DNA from 4 places in the Pseudoalteromonas piscicida genome. Region 1 is predicted to be linked to each of the others. Evidence: predicted binding sites of a transcription regulator. Region 1 holds the regulator's gene; each other region holds the start of a gene.
What was found. The regulator sigma-54, encoded in region 1, starts transcription at its own class of promoters, with help from an activator protein. The targets are predictions, from matches to a motif close to GTTGGCACGNNNNTNGNNT.
Positions count from the first base shown of each region.

Region 2: B1L02_RS13560 (DUF2726 domain-containing protein) is a predicted target of sigma-54. The motif match lies at 1,856-1,874, and genes of this name have one in related genera.
Region 3: flgJ (flagellar assembly peptidoglycan hydrolase FlgJ) is a predicted target of sigma-54. The motif match lies at 1,333-1,351, and genes of this name have one in related genera.
Region 4: fliE (flagellar hook-basal body complex protein FliE) is a predicted target of sigma-54. The motif match lies at 2,360-2,378, and genes of this name have one in related genera.

Region 1 covers NZ_CP021646.1:3,696,570-3,700,520, reverse strand. The annotation lists gene ptsN (PTS IIA-like nitrogen regulatory protein PtsN) at 1-231, opposite strand, end outside; gene hpf (ribosome hibernation promoting factor) at 233-520, opposite strand; gene B1L02_RS17020 (RNA polymerase factor sigma-54) at 550-2,049, opposite strand; gene lptB (LPS export ABC transporter ATP-binding protein) at 2,096-2,821, opposite strand; gene lptA (lipopolysaccharide transport periplasmic protein LptA) at 2,821-3,363, opposite strand; gene lptC (LPS export ABC transporter periplasmic protein LptC) at 3,353-3,907, opposite strand; gene kdsC (3-deoxy-manno-octulosonate-8-phosphatase KdsC) at 3,904-3,951, opposite strand, start outside.
Region 2 covers NZ_CP021646.1:2,910,075-2,914,025, reverse strand. The annotation lists gene B1L02_RS24930 (cobalamin biosynthesis protein) at 1-410, opposite strand, end outside; gene mtnN (5'-methylthioadenosine/S-adenosylhomocysteine nucleosidase) at 410-1,117, opposite strand; gene B1L02_RS13560 (DUF2726 domain-containing protein) at 1,225-1,815, opposite strand; gene B1L02_RS13555 (aminotransferase class V-fold PLP-dependent enzyme) at 2,027-3,931, opposite strand.
Region 3 covers NZ_CP021646.1:2,373,048-2,376,998, reverse strand. The annotation lists gene flgH (flagellar basal body L-ring protein FlgH) at 1-164, shown strand, start outside; gene B1L02_RS11120 (flagellar basal body P-ring protein FlgI) at 184-1,284, shown strand; gene flgJ (flagellar assembly peptidoglycan hydrolase FlgJ) at 1,393-2,367, shown strand; gene flgK (flagellar hook-associated protein FlgK) at 2,369-3,951, shown strand, end outside.
Region 4 covers NZ_CP021646.1:2,322,465-2,326,415, forward strand. The annotation lists gene fliG (flagellar motor switch protein FliG) at 1-257, opposite strand, end outside; gene fliF (flagellar basal-body MS-ring/collar protein FliF) at 250-1,968, opposite strand; gene fliE (flagellar hook-basal body complex protein FliE) at 1,989-2,321, opposite strand; gene B1L02_RS10880 (sigma-54-dependent transcriptional regulator) at 2,577-3,951, opposite strand, start outside.

The DNA.
Region 1 (3,951 bases):
AAGGATTTTATCCAAACCTTCAAGTCGACCATGGGGAATAGCAATGCCTTTACCGATCCCTGTGCTGCCTAATTTCTCTCGCGCCATTAAAGCGTCCAAGATAGCATGTTGACTGGCATTCGGAATTTGGCTATGAGCCAGTTCGCTGATGTATTCTAAAATACGTTTTTTGCTATTAAAAAGGACCGCAGCTTTACTGCAGTCCTTGTTCACTAATTCACTTAATTTCATTTTAGTGTCGAGTGAGCTTCTCTTTGTGTTTAATAACTTGACGATCTAGCTTGTCGATAAGGCCATCAATTGCGGCATACATATCTTGATGCTCTGTTGATGCAAATAGCTCGCCGCCGTTTACGTGTAATGTTGCTTCTGCTTTTTGTACTAGTTTCTCGACATCAAGGATCACATGCACGTTATTGATATGATCAAAGTGCCTTTCTAGCTTCGCAAACTTGTTGGTGACATAGTCTCTTAATGAGTCAGTAATTTCTACATGGCGACCAGTTAGATTTAGTTGCATAAGCATTTTTCCTTCTTGGGTTTTACGTCTTATATCAAGCTTTTACGCTGATTTGACGGTGGAATGGCTAGGGATTCACGATATTTTGCAATCGTGCGTCTCGCTACCTTAATTCCTTGCTCAGCTAAGATATCTGCAATTTTGCTGTCACTCAATGGCTTAGCAGTATTTTCTGCAGCTATCAGCTTTTTGATAAGTGCTCTAATTGCTGTAGAAGAGCACTCACCTCCATTTTCTGTACTTACATGGCTAGAGAAGAAATACTTCAGCTCAAATATTCCCCGTGGTGTATGCATGTATTTTTGTGTCGTTACTCGTGAAATTGTGGACTCATGCATCTCAACCATTTCAGCAACATCATTTAGCACCATAGGGCGCATTGCTTCGGGGCCATGTTCAAAGAATGCCTGTTGTTGTTGCACAATGCAATTGGTAACTTTTAATAAAGTATCATTGCGGCTTTCTAAGCTTTTAATAAACCACTTTGCTTCTTGTAAATGTGAGCGAATAAACTGACTATCCGTGCTGGATTTCGCCGTTCTAGACATGGCAGCATAATGGTCGTTTACTCTTATTTTAGGCATAGCATCAGGATTTAGCTCTACGACCCAACGACCTTTTACTTTTTTCACCGATACGTCAGGGATAACATATTCAGGCTCTTCATGAATAATGCTTGCCGCTGGCTTTGGATTAAGACTATGAATTAACGTCATGACCTCTTTGAGGTCCGCCTCTTTAAGGCGCGTTTTCTTTGCCAAAGTTCGATAGTCACGGCTGGCAAGCAAGTCGATATGCTCTGTCAGGATCATTTTCGTTTCGGCAATCCATGGCGTATCTGGAGCGAATTGATTTAGCTGAATACACAAGCATTCTTGTAAACTGCGCGCTGCGATACCGACAGGGTCAAAAAGTTGAATGCGTTTGAGTACGGCTTCGACTTCATCCAGCTCAATAGGCTCTTCGCTATTTTCGTCATTAATGCTTTCTAAAATGTCTTCGCAAGATAAGGTTAAAATGCCTGACAGGTCTACCGCTTCAATAATCGCAATCGCGATAGCTCTATCGGTTGGGCTAAATGGCGTCAGTTCGAGTTGCCACATGAGATAATCATGGAGAGATTCAGAGGTTTCCCCTTGATAAACATTATCGTCATCAGGCAGAGGGCCTGAACTTGCAGCCGGCGCTGCACTCATGTACTCATCCCAAGTGACATCCATGGCAAGGTCATCACTCACAGTGTCTTTGCTCATGGCGGTATCTGAGTCTATTTCATAGTCACTAACAGGCACTTCATCGCCTGAATCTTGATTATCGTCAGCGCTGCTCTTTTCTTGGCCGTGTTGGTCAGCATTTTCGCCGTCAGTATTATCACCTTCTTCCACTTCCAACAATGGATTGCTGTCTAATGCTTCTTGTATTTCTTGTTGCAGATCCAAGGTACTAAGCTGCAGCAAGCGAATGGCTTGTTGCAGTTGCGGAGTCATTGTAAGTTGCTGCCCCATGCGCAGCTGTAATGATTGCCTCATGTATCTCTAACAATCCTTTTTAACAGTTATTAATACTACGTCTTAACTATAGCTTGAATTGTTCGCCTAGGTAGACATCTCTTACGGTTTGATCTGCCAAAACATGTTCTGGCGTGCCTGCAGCGATTAACTCACCATGTGAAACGATGTAGGCCTTTTCACATACGTCCAGTGTTTCTCTAACATTATGGTCGGTGATTAACACACCGATACCGCGGTTTTTTAGGTGCTCTATTATCGTCTTTATATCTAACACCGAAATAGGATCAACACCAGCAAAAGGTTCATCTAACAGGATAAACTTTGGGTTTGCGGCTAAAGCGCGAGCAATTTCTACTCGTCTTCTCTCACCTCCCGACAATGCCATGCCCTGTGAATCACGAATGTGTTGAATATTAAATTCATCTAGTAACTCGTTTAGTTCAGCTTCTCTTTCAACTTTAGATAAGTCTTTTCGAGTTTCTAAAATCGCCATCAAATTTTGATAGACAGTGAGTTTTCTAAAGATTGAAGACTCTTGTGGTAGATAGCCAATGCCGAGTCGTGCACGGCTGTGCATCGGCAGCAAAGTGATATCTTCGTCATCAATCTGAATAAAGCCTTTGTCGCTTGGTACTAGCCCTACAATCATGTAAAAAGTAGTGGTTTTGCCTGCGCCATTTGGTCCCAACAAGCCTACAATACTGCCAGCTTGAACACTTAAGCCAACATTCTTAACGACTTGGCGACCTTTATAACTCTTTGCTAAACCAGTTGCTTTGAGCTCGCTCATTAATTATTACCTTCTTCCTGCGCTTTTTTGTCTTTTGCGTCTTTTTTATCATCCACAGGAACAAGGATGGTTCTGACACGAGAATCTTCCTGATCTGAGCGCTCTGCACTGATCAATTGTTTTTCAATGTCATAAGTGATGACCTGCGCATTTATCTTTTGCCCAGTTTGATTGATTTCCGCATCGCCAGAAATGACTAAGGTGCCCTTCGCAACGTCGTAACGAATTTCATTTGCTTTTGCTTCTAGCAAATTACCATCAGGTTGACGTTCGCTAAAAGTGGCTGGGCTGCCAGTTGCAACAAGCAGCTGTTTATTGGTGCCAAGTTCGGCACGGCGATGTACTTCTAGGCGATCGGCATTTATTTTTCTGTTGCCATGAATAATGACGACATTCTGTTCAAAAATACCGATATTGCTTTGCAGCTGAGCTTGCTGACGGCCAGCATCAATAATGACTTCATTTTGTTCTGCAGCAACTGCCAGAGTAGAACTTGCAAGCAAGCCGATGAAAACTAGTTTGTTAATGATTTTACTGGTCATAATAAATTGTCTTTGTGTGGTTGATGAGTTCGATCACTTGCTTTTGCAGATCCGCATGTAGTCCTTTACCTGTGATCCTAAGACTAGGACCTGTGATAACGACAGGATGTTCCGACTTCATCAATTTTTGCTTAATTTCAACTCGTACATTATCGGCATTGATATCAGTGATCATGGCATTAGGTGTTAAATTCTTTGCCAGTACATTGCCCTCTAATATTAAGGTATTGTTTTCATATAGTGTTGCTTCTAATGCACTTATCTGCCAATTCTGCTCACCGTTGTACAAGGTGAAAATAGGTTTTTCAAAGTGACTAAAGCCAAGGTCTTGATACAATTCCATCTTATCAGCAGTTACCTGATAGTTTAATAAGCCATTTTCACTATAGGTAGTTTGCTGGAGTGTCGTTGCAACATAATCGGGCTTAGCTAACGGTTCATCTTCTTTTGTTGGATCCGTCTTTGATGGATTAAACATGGGTGACCACATCCATACCATTAAAGAGCTAAATATAATGAGTAAGATGACACGCAATACGGTCATGTACTTGATCCTTTGGAAGTTAATAAGTGATGTTGGCTGAGCAT
Region 2 (3,951 bases), 790 kb from region 1:
AGCTTTTCTACATCTCTTGCTACCATTCCCTGCAACACGGCTCTTGCCGTGACTTTTTGTTTTGATTTTATCAGCGTGGAAATACGTTTCGCGCGGCTTTCATGACTAATGTCCAAGCATAAAAACAATACCAGCCCGCCGAGCCAATTGGGATAAAAAGCAAAGCTAATGATTGCGTGAGTTAAAACAGTGATAGTCAATATTGGCAGGAGGAAGCCGAGTGTGCCGGATAAAAGCTGATAACTAGAAGCGGCTTTAGGGCGATAGACTCTTTCTGCAATCGCTTTAAAAATCAGGCTAAGAATAAGATTAGGGTGATAAAGCGTAGATAACCTTACCCCAAGGCTGGCAAAGACTGCCAGTAAGAAGATGATCAGGCCCTCATGGGCCTGAAGCAAGCTGTCGAGCACTAAAGCGTAACCTTATCCAGCTTATTAAGTAGTGCCATTACCATCTTAGAAGAGTTAACAGAAGCGACTTCTAGATACTCTTCGAATGATTGCGGTGATTCTTTGCCGGCGATATCAGATAGCGAGCGGATCACAACAAATGGCGTGTTTAAAGAATGACAAGCTTGCGCAATTGCCGCGCCTTCCATTTCTACTGCTAACATCGTAGGGAAGTCTGCGCGTGCCTTATCGATGCGTACCGGATCGCACATAAACGAGTCACCCGTACAGATCAAACCAACCATAGTTTGGATGCCCTCAAGCTCATGTACGCTTTGCTCTGCTGCTTCAACTAATTTTGCATGCGAAGTGAACGCAGCAGGCATTTGCGGAACTTGACCAATTTCATAGCCAAACGCAGTAACATCAACGTCATGATGACGTACTTCATTTGAAATAACCACATCGCCGACGTTTAGTGATGGTTCAAAACCACCAGCTGAACCCGTGTTGATCACGCAATCTGGCGCAAAGTTGTCGATAAGCAAAGTTGTCGCAACCGTCGCTGCTACTTTACCAATGCCAGACTGTACAAGCGTTACGTCAAGACCAGCCAGTTTACCGGTATAAAAAGTAAAGCCACCTTTGGTCAATGTTTGCGGGTTTTCCATGGTGTTACGCAAAATGGTAACTTCTTGCTCCATTGCGCCGATAATGCCTACTTTCATCAAAGATTCCTAATTTGTGGTGGGGAAAGCCCCAGTGTCAAAATTACTCTTATTATACGAAAGGGGTTTTGATAGGTAAAACAAAAAACGGGCTGGCGCCCGCTTTGCTAGATTTCTGCCAACTGAGTTGACTGTGCTTTTGCCTGTGAAGGAGACAGTACCGCAGGTTTGTAGGTGCGGTTTCTGGTTTTCTTTGGCATCTCCACTTTTTGGCCAAGCTTGAATAAGATTGCTGCGCGAACCTCGGCGCTTTGGTAGCCACTTTTGATTTTCATGCGAATATGTGGAATCCCCGCAGACTCCAGTGCGCCACTGACAAACCAATCTTTTTGCGCCTTATGGCCATTTTTGTTGGAGTTATTGACTAAATCAACAGCGGCAACAATTTTCAGTGTCTCTTTGTCTACCAAAACATAATCTAATTGCTTATTCTTAGCTTTAGTTACCGCTGCACGACGTGCTTTTGGAGATATACCCGGTTTGCACTCAATCACATCAATGAGCTTAATGCGACTTACGATTTTATATCTATCGCCAACGGCACGTTCTAGTAAATGTAGAAACGATGCTTCAACGGTGGTAAAAACAGACTCTTTACGATTAAATGGATAAGGATTGCCACCCACATCGGTGTACTTAGAAGCGACAATGGAAGCAACGACCACTAAAGCCAAAATAGCAAGTAACGCAAATTCCATACAAAACTCCAAATCAAAAAAATGACATCTGTGGTTTTATAAGCAATAGATGTGCCAGAAGAGAGCTTAAATAAGTAGGAGATAAAAATTAGAGCAGTGAGTTAGCCATTGGGGATATGGTAAGAAAAATAAAGCGCTTTAAGTTGTTTATACTAGGCTGCGATATCTTACAACATGGCTGCCTAGTACTGGACAATGATATTAGCTCGCGTTATTTGTCTTCTTTAAGCACGTAGATCTCACCATCGAAACTACCTTGAATGGTCAACCCTTGGCCTGCCAGTTCCTTGAGATATTCAATATGCTCTTGGGTAATATGTTGACCCGGCACCAAAAGCGGAATACCCGGAGGATACGGGGTGACTAAACCTGCACAAATACGGTTGTTGCTCTTGCTAATAGGTACAGATTCACGCTCGCCGTAGAAGGCATCGCTAGGGATACAAGCAAGGTCAATAGCGGGTAAATTCTCTGGTAAGCGCGAGCGTCGCGTTGACTTCGATAGTTTTACCTTGCCGCCATCAAGTTTCTTTAAGGCATTGTATAAACGAATGATCTTTGAGCGTGTACCACCCAACGTCAGTAAGACTAAGATGGTACTATGGGTGTATTTCTCAATCTCCAGCCCAATTTCGTCCAGCAGGAACTTATGAATATCCTTTAATGAGTATGGCAGCTCACTAATATCGATGAGGATTTTAAGCGGATCATGCCCCATATTATCGCCACTGAAATGTGGGAATATGTTCATAAAGTCTTGCTTATCAAGCACTTTAATATGTTTGAGCGAGGCCATCTGCTGTTTAAACTCTGCAACATGGTTCAGCAGCGCATTGAGTAACTTATAGCCTTCCATCTCTAACTGCTTTTGGCACACATCCAAAGACGCAATAAGCTGGTATTTGGGCGAGGTGCTGGCGTAGATACTGTAAATCTCACGGAAGAAATCAGCATCAAAATCAGGGTCATTAATATGGATATAAGACGCCTGCGAAAATGCCGATACGACTTTATGCGCCGAATGAGTGACATAATCGGCACCTGCATGAATGGCGGAGTAATGGCGCAAGCTAGGGTGAAATAGCGAGTAAGCAAACCAAGCTTCATCAATAAAGACTTTGATGCCATGCTGATGGGCAAATTCTACGACTTGTTTCAGGTCGCTCAGCAAACCATCATAGGTACAGCCTGTGAGCACCAGTAGTTTTGCATCGGTATTTTGTTCAATCGCTTGCTTAATATCGGCCAGTGAAGGCGGTGCGAATATGCCATATTTTGGATTTAAGATACTCGATAAATAGATAGGGAAACTGGCCGATTGCAAAATGCCATAGTGCACAGACTTATGACAGTTGCGGTCGATGATCACCTTATCGCCCTTGCGAAGGAGGGTTTGCAAAATGATTTTATTCGAGGTGGACGAACCGTTGGTCACGAAGTAGGTGCGTTTAACCTCAAACGTTGCCGCTGCGGATTCCTGAGCGCGGCCAATGGTATTGGTGCTGTCTGACAATGAACCTAACGAATCAACCGATACAGACAAGTCTCCGACAAATACATTACGGCCATAGAATTGATAAAAATCTTTGATATAAGGAGAGTTTCTAAAGCTCGAACCACCGCTGTGACCTGGAGTATGCCAAGAGTCGTTCGCTTCGCCGACATAGCTGCGATACGCCGTCCAAAATGGCGTCTCGGCTCTGTCATCAAAGTCGTTGATCATATATCCTAAAATGGCTTCAGGATCTGAGATAACTTCATCTTTAAAGAAGAAAGACTCGATTTCCTCAGATTCGTTGACTATCTCAAGCCCTTTAGTATCATCGCCAATAACGTAAACTGGTAATTCTAGACGAATACTTTTTAATTGCTCGATAAAGCGACTATAGGTTTGTTCGCCACTTTTGTTGTGCACATCCCAACTCAGCACGACAGCTTGAATATCACCATCTTCAGTGACATGCTCCAAGGCTTTTGAAAGTTCGAGGCATTCAATAATATCGATTTGAACATCCTCTCGCTCAAAATTAGGGATCGTTTTTGACAGATTGCTTGAGAGTGCTTGCAATACGGCTGGTTCTTGTTCTATTAACAAGATACGAAGGACAGGTAGCATAATGATATTCGCATTAAAAT
Region 3 (3,951 bases), 1.3 Mb from region 1:
TAGAAGGGTTAGTAAGACCTCAGGATGTAACGGCAGATAATACCGTTGAGTCCAATCGAGTGGCAAATGCTAGGATTCAATACTCAGGTAAAGGCGACCAACAAGAAGTGCAAAGTGCAGGTTGGTTAACGAGTTTCTTCATGAGCGCGCTGATGCCGTTTTAAGGTGCTGAAAATGAATAATATGCTTAAGAATATTTTGCTTATCGGTGCGGCCATTACCTTGGTTGGTTTTTCTTCTTTGGTTTCTGCTGAGCGAGTTAAAGATGTCAGTATGGTTGAAGGTGTTCGTTCAAACCAACTGGTTGGCTACGGCCTAGTTGTAGGCTTGCCTGGTACCGGTGAGCAAACCAGATTTACCGAGCAAAGCTTTAAAGCGATGTTGAATAGCTTTGGGATCACAATGCCCGCAAGCTTAAAGCCAAAAATTAAAAATGTTGCGGCTGTAGCGGTTCACGCAGATCTGCCACCTTTTGTTAAACCCGGCCAAACCATTGACGTTACCGTTTCATCTATTGGTAGTGCTGGTAGTTTACGAGGCGGTACTTTACTTCAGACCTTTCTTAAAGGGGTCGATGGTAACGTATATGCAATCGCGCAAGGAAGTTTGATTGTTGGTGGCTTGGGCGCTGATGGTGCCGACGGGAGTCGAGTTGTGATCAATACGCCGACTGTTGGTCGTGTGGCAAACGGCGCGACAGTGGAGCGAGCGGTACCGAGTCCATTTACTCAGGGTGATTACATTACCTTTAACCTGAATAGACCAGATTTTACTACCGCAAAACGCTTGGCCGATACTATCAATGGACTTGTTGGACCAAACAGTGCTAAACCTATGGATGCAGCCTCAGTTCGAGTAATTGCACCAAGAGATCCATCTCAGCGCGTTGCGTATTTATCTACGTTAGAGAATCTTGAATTTAAACCAGCGGATACCGCTGCGAAGATCATCGTTAACTCGCGCACTGGCACGATTGTTATCGGTAAAAATGTGAAGCTACAGCCTGCGGCAATTACTCATGGCGGCCTTACCGTAACAATTGCTGAGCAGCAAAATGTGTCACAACCTAATGCGCTGGCGAATGGCGAAACAGCAGTGACGCAGCAGAGTATTATCGATGTAAATCAGGATGACTCTCGAGCGTTTGTGTTTGACCCCGGCGTGAGCCTTGATGACTTGGTTAGGGCAATCAACCAAGTTGGCGCAGCACCTGGCGATTTAATGGCGATCCTTGAAGCGCTAAAAGAAGCTGGTGCGATAAATGGTCAATTAGTCGTCATTTGATGTTTCATTATTAATCAACTAGTTAGCCCTACAATTGTGGGGCTTTTTTTTGGCTCGGATTTTGCATTTCTATTTGTATAGTTATTAACGTCAAACAGTGCTGAGTGTATGAACACCGACCAATTGAAAAATCAAAGCTTTTTTGACCTAGGAAACCTTGATTCGATCCGTAAAGAGGCGCTTAAAGGTGCTGGAGATCAAGGTGCCTCAGATCAGGCATTGAAGAAGGCGGCACAACAGTTTGAGTCTATTTTTACGCAAATGTTGTTACAAAGCATGCGTAAAGCGAATGAGGCGCTAGAGGATAAAGACAGTCCGTTTAACTCTAGCGGTGTCAAATTTTTTGAAGAAATGCATGATCAGCAACTTTCGATGCACCTGTCTGAGCAGGGCAGCTTAGGTCTTGCCGATCTAATTGTGCAGCAGTTGTCTCCTAATTCTGAAAAGTATAAGCCTGCCTCAGTAATGAGAGCTGACGGCGATATTTCCGTTAAAAGACAGGCGACAGCGAATGAGAGTGTGAATAAACCCGAACCGAAGGCTGTCGATGTTAAGGCTGATATCTCAAGCGATGAACAAACAGGCTTTGGCTCTCCTGAGGAATTCGTCGACAGAATTTGGGAATACGCTCAAACCGCTGCGAAAAAGCTAGGCCTGAACCCTGCGGTAATGGTTGCACAAGCTGCACTGGAAACCGGTTGGGGTAAACACATCATCAGCAAAAAAGATGGTAGTAGCAGTTTTAATCTATTCAATATCAAAGCGGATAGCCGCTGGAGTGGTGAAAGCGCCAGAAAATCGACACTTGAATTTGAGCAAGGGTTACCGGTGCAAAAGCAAGCCGATTTCCGTGCTTATAAGTCGCTAGAACAAAGCTTTGATGATTATGTCAGTTTCCTAAAAGGTAATCCGAGATACGAGCAAGCCTTAAATAAGGCTGGTGATAGTCATGCTTATTTAAGTGAGCTTCAAAATGCAGGCTACGCGACCGATCCGAATTATGCCAACAAAATTAAGTCAGTTTTAAAGCGTATTGATGTATCCGATTTCTTATCCAATGCGCTAACAAAGGGAGTCAGATGAGATGTCATTTGATCTATTAAATATTGGTGCAGCAGGGGTTAGGGCTAACTCCGAGTTACTACAAACCACCAGTAAAAACATCGCTAACCTAAATACCAAAGGGTATATCCGTGAACGGACTGAACACGGAACAATGATAGGTGGCATGGTTGGTCGTGGTGAAACGGTGCGTTTGATCAACCAATTTGCGCAGCAGCAATTAAATCGTGATATTTCTAATCAATCTTACTATGAGCAGTTTGTCACTGAGGCAAGCCGCGTTGATACGTTGTTTGCACAAGACTCAAACAGTCTGAGCAAGAGTATCAACTCGATGTTTAACAATTTACAAAGCGCGATTAACTTGCCTTCATCGACGACTAACCGCTCTTTATTTATGACAGGCGCTCAAGGCCTTGTTAACCAAATGGATAGGCTGTCAGGGATTGTTGTTGATCAAAATAGTATTGTGAATGAGCAATTGGATATTTTCTCGGAAGAAGCCAATAACCTGGTTCAAAAAATAAGCGAGTTGAATAAACAAGTAGCGAGTAAGTCGGCACTCAATCTGAACAATGTAGATCATAGTGTGCTTAACGAGCGTGATCAAGCAATTAAAGAGCTCGCTGAACTTGTAGATATAGAAACACTCGACGGTGAAAATGGCGAGAAGCTCGTATTTTTAGGCACAGGCGACGCGCTTGTGATGCAAGGTGGTGCTTTTAATTTATTCGCGATGAAAGGCAACCCAGATCCTAATCATAAAGAACTAATTCTAGACATTAAAGATAAAAATGTTGTGCAACTTGAGTTAGACAGCGGCAGCTTGAAAGGCAAAATCGGCGGGTTGTTGGCATTTAGAGATGAAGTGTTGATCCCAGCACAAAACCAATTAGGTCAAATTGGCCTCGCATTGGCTGATGCTTTTAATCAGCAAAATAGATTGGGCATGGATTTAGATGGCAACATTGGTGGAGATATATTCAAAATTCCTACTGTGGGTGGCTTTGCTTACACTGAAAATACAGGCACCGCAGCGCTTACGGCAACACTCGAGCCCGGGCGCGGCAATGAGTTGCCAGCTGCGGATTTCCAAGTCACTTATACCAGTGCAACAACCGTTGAGATAACAGCTGTAGATGCCAAGGGTAATCCTATCGGTACGCCTACAACTGGTAATATCGCTGGTGGAGTTATCACGGGAACGGGCGATTATTTTGGCTTACAAATGAACGTAACTGGCAGTGGTGCAACGGGCGATAGATTTCTGGTGAAATTAAACCAGCAGGCTGCAACCGGGTTGGAGCTTGCAACCCAAAGACCAGAAGCACTTGCATTAGCGTCACCAATCCGTACTGAAAAATCGGCAGACAATAATGGTACGGCAATCATCTCAGCCGGGGTTGTCAATGATACCGATCCCGCGACTAGTGCCTTTACAGCCGGAACACCGCCAACGTTGAACGATGGTCCTTATACTTTGACTAAAACAGCCAATGCTAACGAATATACGTTAACCAGTAATTCAGGCACAACGCATACCTTTACGGCTCCTGCAGATGGCAAAGATATTCTTTCTGGAGTGGGAGCGGCACCTGCACCTTT
Region 4 (3,951 bases), 1.4 Mb from region 1:
TGGAAACCTATCGTACTAAAACTTTGAATTTGTTCGATAAACAAATTGTGCACAGCTGCTATTTTAGCCTGAGATAGGTCATCCATGGAGGCCATTGCCATACCGACCTTTTGCACTTGCTTTGGCTCTAAGTGTTTCAAAATCTGAGCTGCATCTTCTTCAGTCAAACTAAGCAGTAAGATGGCAGCCTTGTCGACGCCATCTAGCTTGTCAACGTCAAAGGCTGCGGGCAATTGTTTTTGTTCTTGATCAGTCATCTTCGGTCAACCACGCTTTCACAACTTGTGATGAGAGTTCTGGTTCGTTAGCAACGAGAGCACGTACTGCTTTGAGTAAGTCCTCGTCGCCATGTAAGTCTGGCAATTGTAATCTACCGTCAGAAGAGAAGCCAACCGCAGACTCATCAAAATCGTTATTTAGCATATCGAGTGTACTGTCACCTAAATCAACACCACTGGTCAACGCATCTTCATCGAAATCTTCAAGCGTGTCATCTGGGTAAATTAGACGTTTAAGCATAGGTCTTACTACCGCTAAGATTAGCACAATGATCACTAAGGTACCTGCTGCAAGACGGATTGTCTTTTGGAACCAATCCTGCTCCCAAAGTGGTATCTCTTGTATTTCGGTGAGGTCTTCACGCACAAATGGTACCGTTACCACTTCTAGTGCATCGCCTCGCTGCATATCAAAACCCACACCACCTTGTAGCAAACGACGGATATTATTTAACTCTTCTTGCGTACGCGGCACCATCGCCATGTTGCCTTCCGCATCAGGCTTTGCGAGGTAGTCAACAGCGACACTTACACTGATCCGGCGAATAACACCTGTTTGTTGACGCTTATGACTGATAGTGGTATCCAACTCATAGTTGCGTGTTGCTTCTTTTTGATTACTGCTTGGTGTTGCACTTTGGCCATTGCTGCCTTGCCCTGCAATCTCTGGGATATTCGAGTTTGTTGGCGGTTGATTGGTGAGTGCTCCTGGAATACCCACAGCTAAACCACCAATATTATTTTCTTCATAGGTCGTTTCACTACGAACCGCAGGTAAATCCGGGTTATAACGTTTTTGCGTTTCTTCAACTGCACTGAAGTCCATTGTTAAGTCGACCTGCGCCGTAAAGTTACCAAGACCTACAGTTGGGATCAGGATGCTATCAATTTTTTCTAGGTATTCTTGTTCACGTTTACGTTCAATTTCATACTCTTTTCTCGAACGTGCAGCCAAAGAGTCTTGAGAACCAGAGTTGAGTAGACGGCCGTTTTGATCGGTTACGGTCACGCGTGAAGGCTCTAGGCCTTGCACTGCTGATGCCACGATGTCTACGATTGAGTCAACCTCTTCGCCACCAAGCGTTTTGCCACGTTTAAGGGTTATAACTACGGTTGCTGAGGGCTTTTTCTCGCGACGTGCAAAGACGTTTTCTTTTGGTATTGCAAGTAACACTTTTGCGCGGTTTACATCTTGTAACTCTTCGATTGTTCTCGCAAGTTGTTGCTCACGGCTATGTTTTAAGCGCTCTCTTTCAAGACGTTGGCTAACACCAAAACCCATATCCTGCATCAGAATATCAGTGCCAGAACTCGGAGACTGGGTAAAGCCGTCACGCGCCATACGCAGTTTTATGTCTTGATAGTCCGACTCAGCAACTAAAATGGTATTACCATCTAGTTGGTATTCAATTTTCTGTTGATCTAGAAAGTCTAACGTTTCAACAAGCTCTTCTGTTGGGTATTTACCAAGTGGACGCATATCTGGTTGGCGCGCCCAAATGATAATAAAGATTGCGATTGCTAAACAAATAGCGAGGGCAATCACCAGAGTAACCTGGCGCAACATATCAACACCGCTTAGCGCACTGAAGTAGCCTGATTTTTGCTCTTGTTGCTCATCCGAACCGCTGTCATTATTCAGCGCTGCGTCGGAAAGCGTAAGATCTGTTGATTGATTAGTAGCCACGATTACTCTCCACAGTCACTCAATTAAACTGGCATGCTCATGATTTCTTTATAGGCCTCAACAAGTTTATTACGAACTTGTACCGTTGCCTCAAAAGCGACCGATGATTTTTGTTTCGCTATCATGGCTTCTGCAAGAGAAACACTTCTGTCACCCATTTCAACTGCGGTGACTTTTTGTTTCGCTTCTTGTTGTAAGCCGTGAACTGTATTAATTGCGTCTGAGAGTAAATCGCCAAACTGAGCCGACGAAGATGCTGCCGTCTTAACTGGCTGCACTGATGGCTGTGTATTTCTCGTCGCTTCTGCAGCCATTGCCTGCATTTCTTGAAATAGCGCTGAAGATTGTACTTTCATGATGCTTTACTCAAAATAACTCTTAGTTACCCTTAATAAAGCAGAAAACGTGCCAACTTAAAGTTATTTATTTTCAATGACTTATATAAAATTGAGTATGTCGAAAAATTGGCAGTGTATAGAAATGAAAACTAGGTGCCCGAGTCTGTGACCCTTATAGGCACCTAATTAAATTTGAATTGACATATAAAACTTAACCTGAGGTTTGGATAAGGAATGAGCTAACTCATTGTATTTAAGCTCAGGTTACTTAGGTTAAGCGGGTAGCGCAATCCCTAAGTCTCGCATTTTCGCCAGCTTATAGCGAAGCGTGCGAGGACTCATCCCCAATACCTCCGCCACTTCTTTACGTTTACCGTTAAACTTTGCCAGCGTATCTAAAATAATTTGGTGTTCTTTATCCTGTAACTCATCTTTATAGCTAATGATCTCATCATCACCTTGCGAGCGCTCCAATAAAGCTGGTGCTTCACGGTTTGCAAGTGCTGCTGACTCAATCAAAGCCATCGGCGAGAAGTTTTCGATAAAAATATCATCTTCTTGAATTTCATTACCTTGAAACAAAATCAATGCACGTTGAATAACGTTGTCCAGCTCCCTTACGTTTCCAGGCCAACTGTGCGAACTGAGCTTACGCTTTGCATCACTGCTTAATATAGGCGTTGGCTTGCCTGCTTTTTGCGTATGCCTTAGCAACAAATGTTCAGCTAACACAGCAATATCACCCGCTCTGTCTTTCAGTGGCAACCACTCTAGCGGGAAAACATTGAGGCGATAATATAAATCTTCTCTAAATACCCCATCATCCACTGCTTCTTTTAAATCGCGGTTACTGGTTGCTAACACTCTGACATCCAGTGAGATAGTTTTTCTGCTACCTAAACGCTCTACCTCGCGCTCTTGTAACACGCGAAGTAATTTTGCTTGTAATCCCAAATCCATCTCTGTGATCTCATCAAGCAAAATCGTTCCCTTTTGTGCTTGCTCAAATTTTCCAGGACACGCCTGAATGGCACCTGTAAACGCCCCCTTCTCGTAGCCAAATAAGGTTGCTTCAAGCATATTTTCTGGGATTGCAGCGCAGTTAATTGCAATAAAAGGCTCGTCTGCTCTGTCTGATTTATCGTGAATATAGCGAGCCAACACCTCTTTACCTGAACCGCTTGGTCCAAGTACCATGACGCTGGCATCCGACTTAGCTACTTTTGCAGCCAGTTCAAGTAGTTTAGTACTCTTGGGATCGGCAACAATGGGTCCGTCTGTCTCTTTTTCCTTCTCAGGTAAATAACGGCCAACCATATTGAGCAATACTTCGGGCGCAAATGGCTTGGCCATATAGTCGATAGCACCCAATCTCATCGCCTCAACCGCATCATCAATGGTCGCGTATGCTGTCATCATCAATACCGGCAATTCGGGATAATTGAGTTTAATGGTCTTTAACAAATCAAGCCCACTCATGGCACCCATTTGCACATCACTCACCACCAAAGAAAAGGTTTCTTGCTTTAGCAATAAAACGGCTTGCTCCGCACAACTTGCTTCTACGCACTCGATATTTGAAAGCTGCAATGTATCGATGAGCGCTTCTCTTAAGCCTGCGTCATCTTCAACAACTAAAACTCTGTTA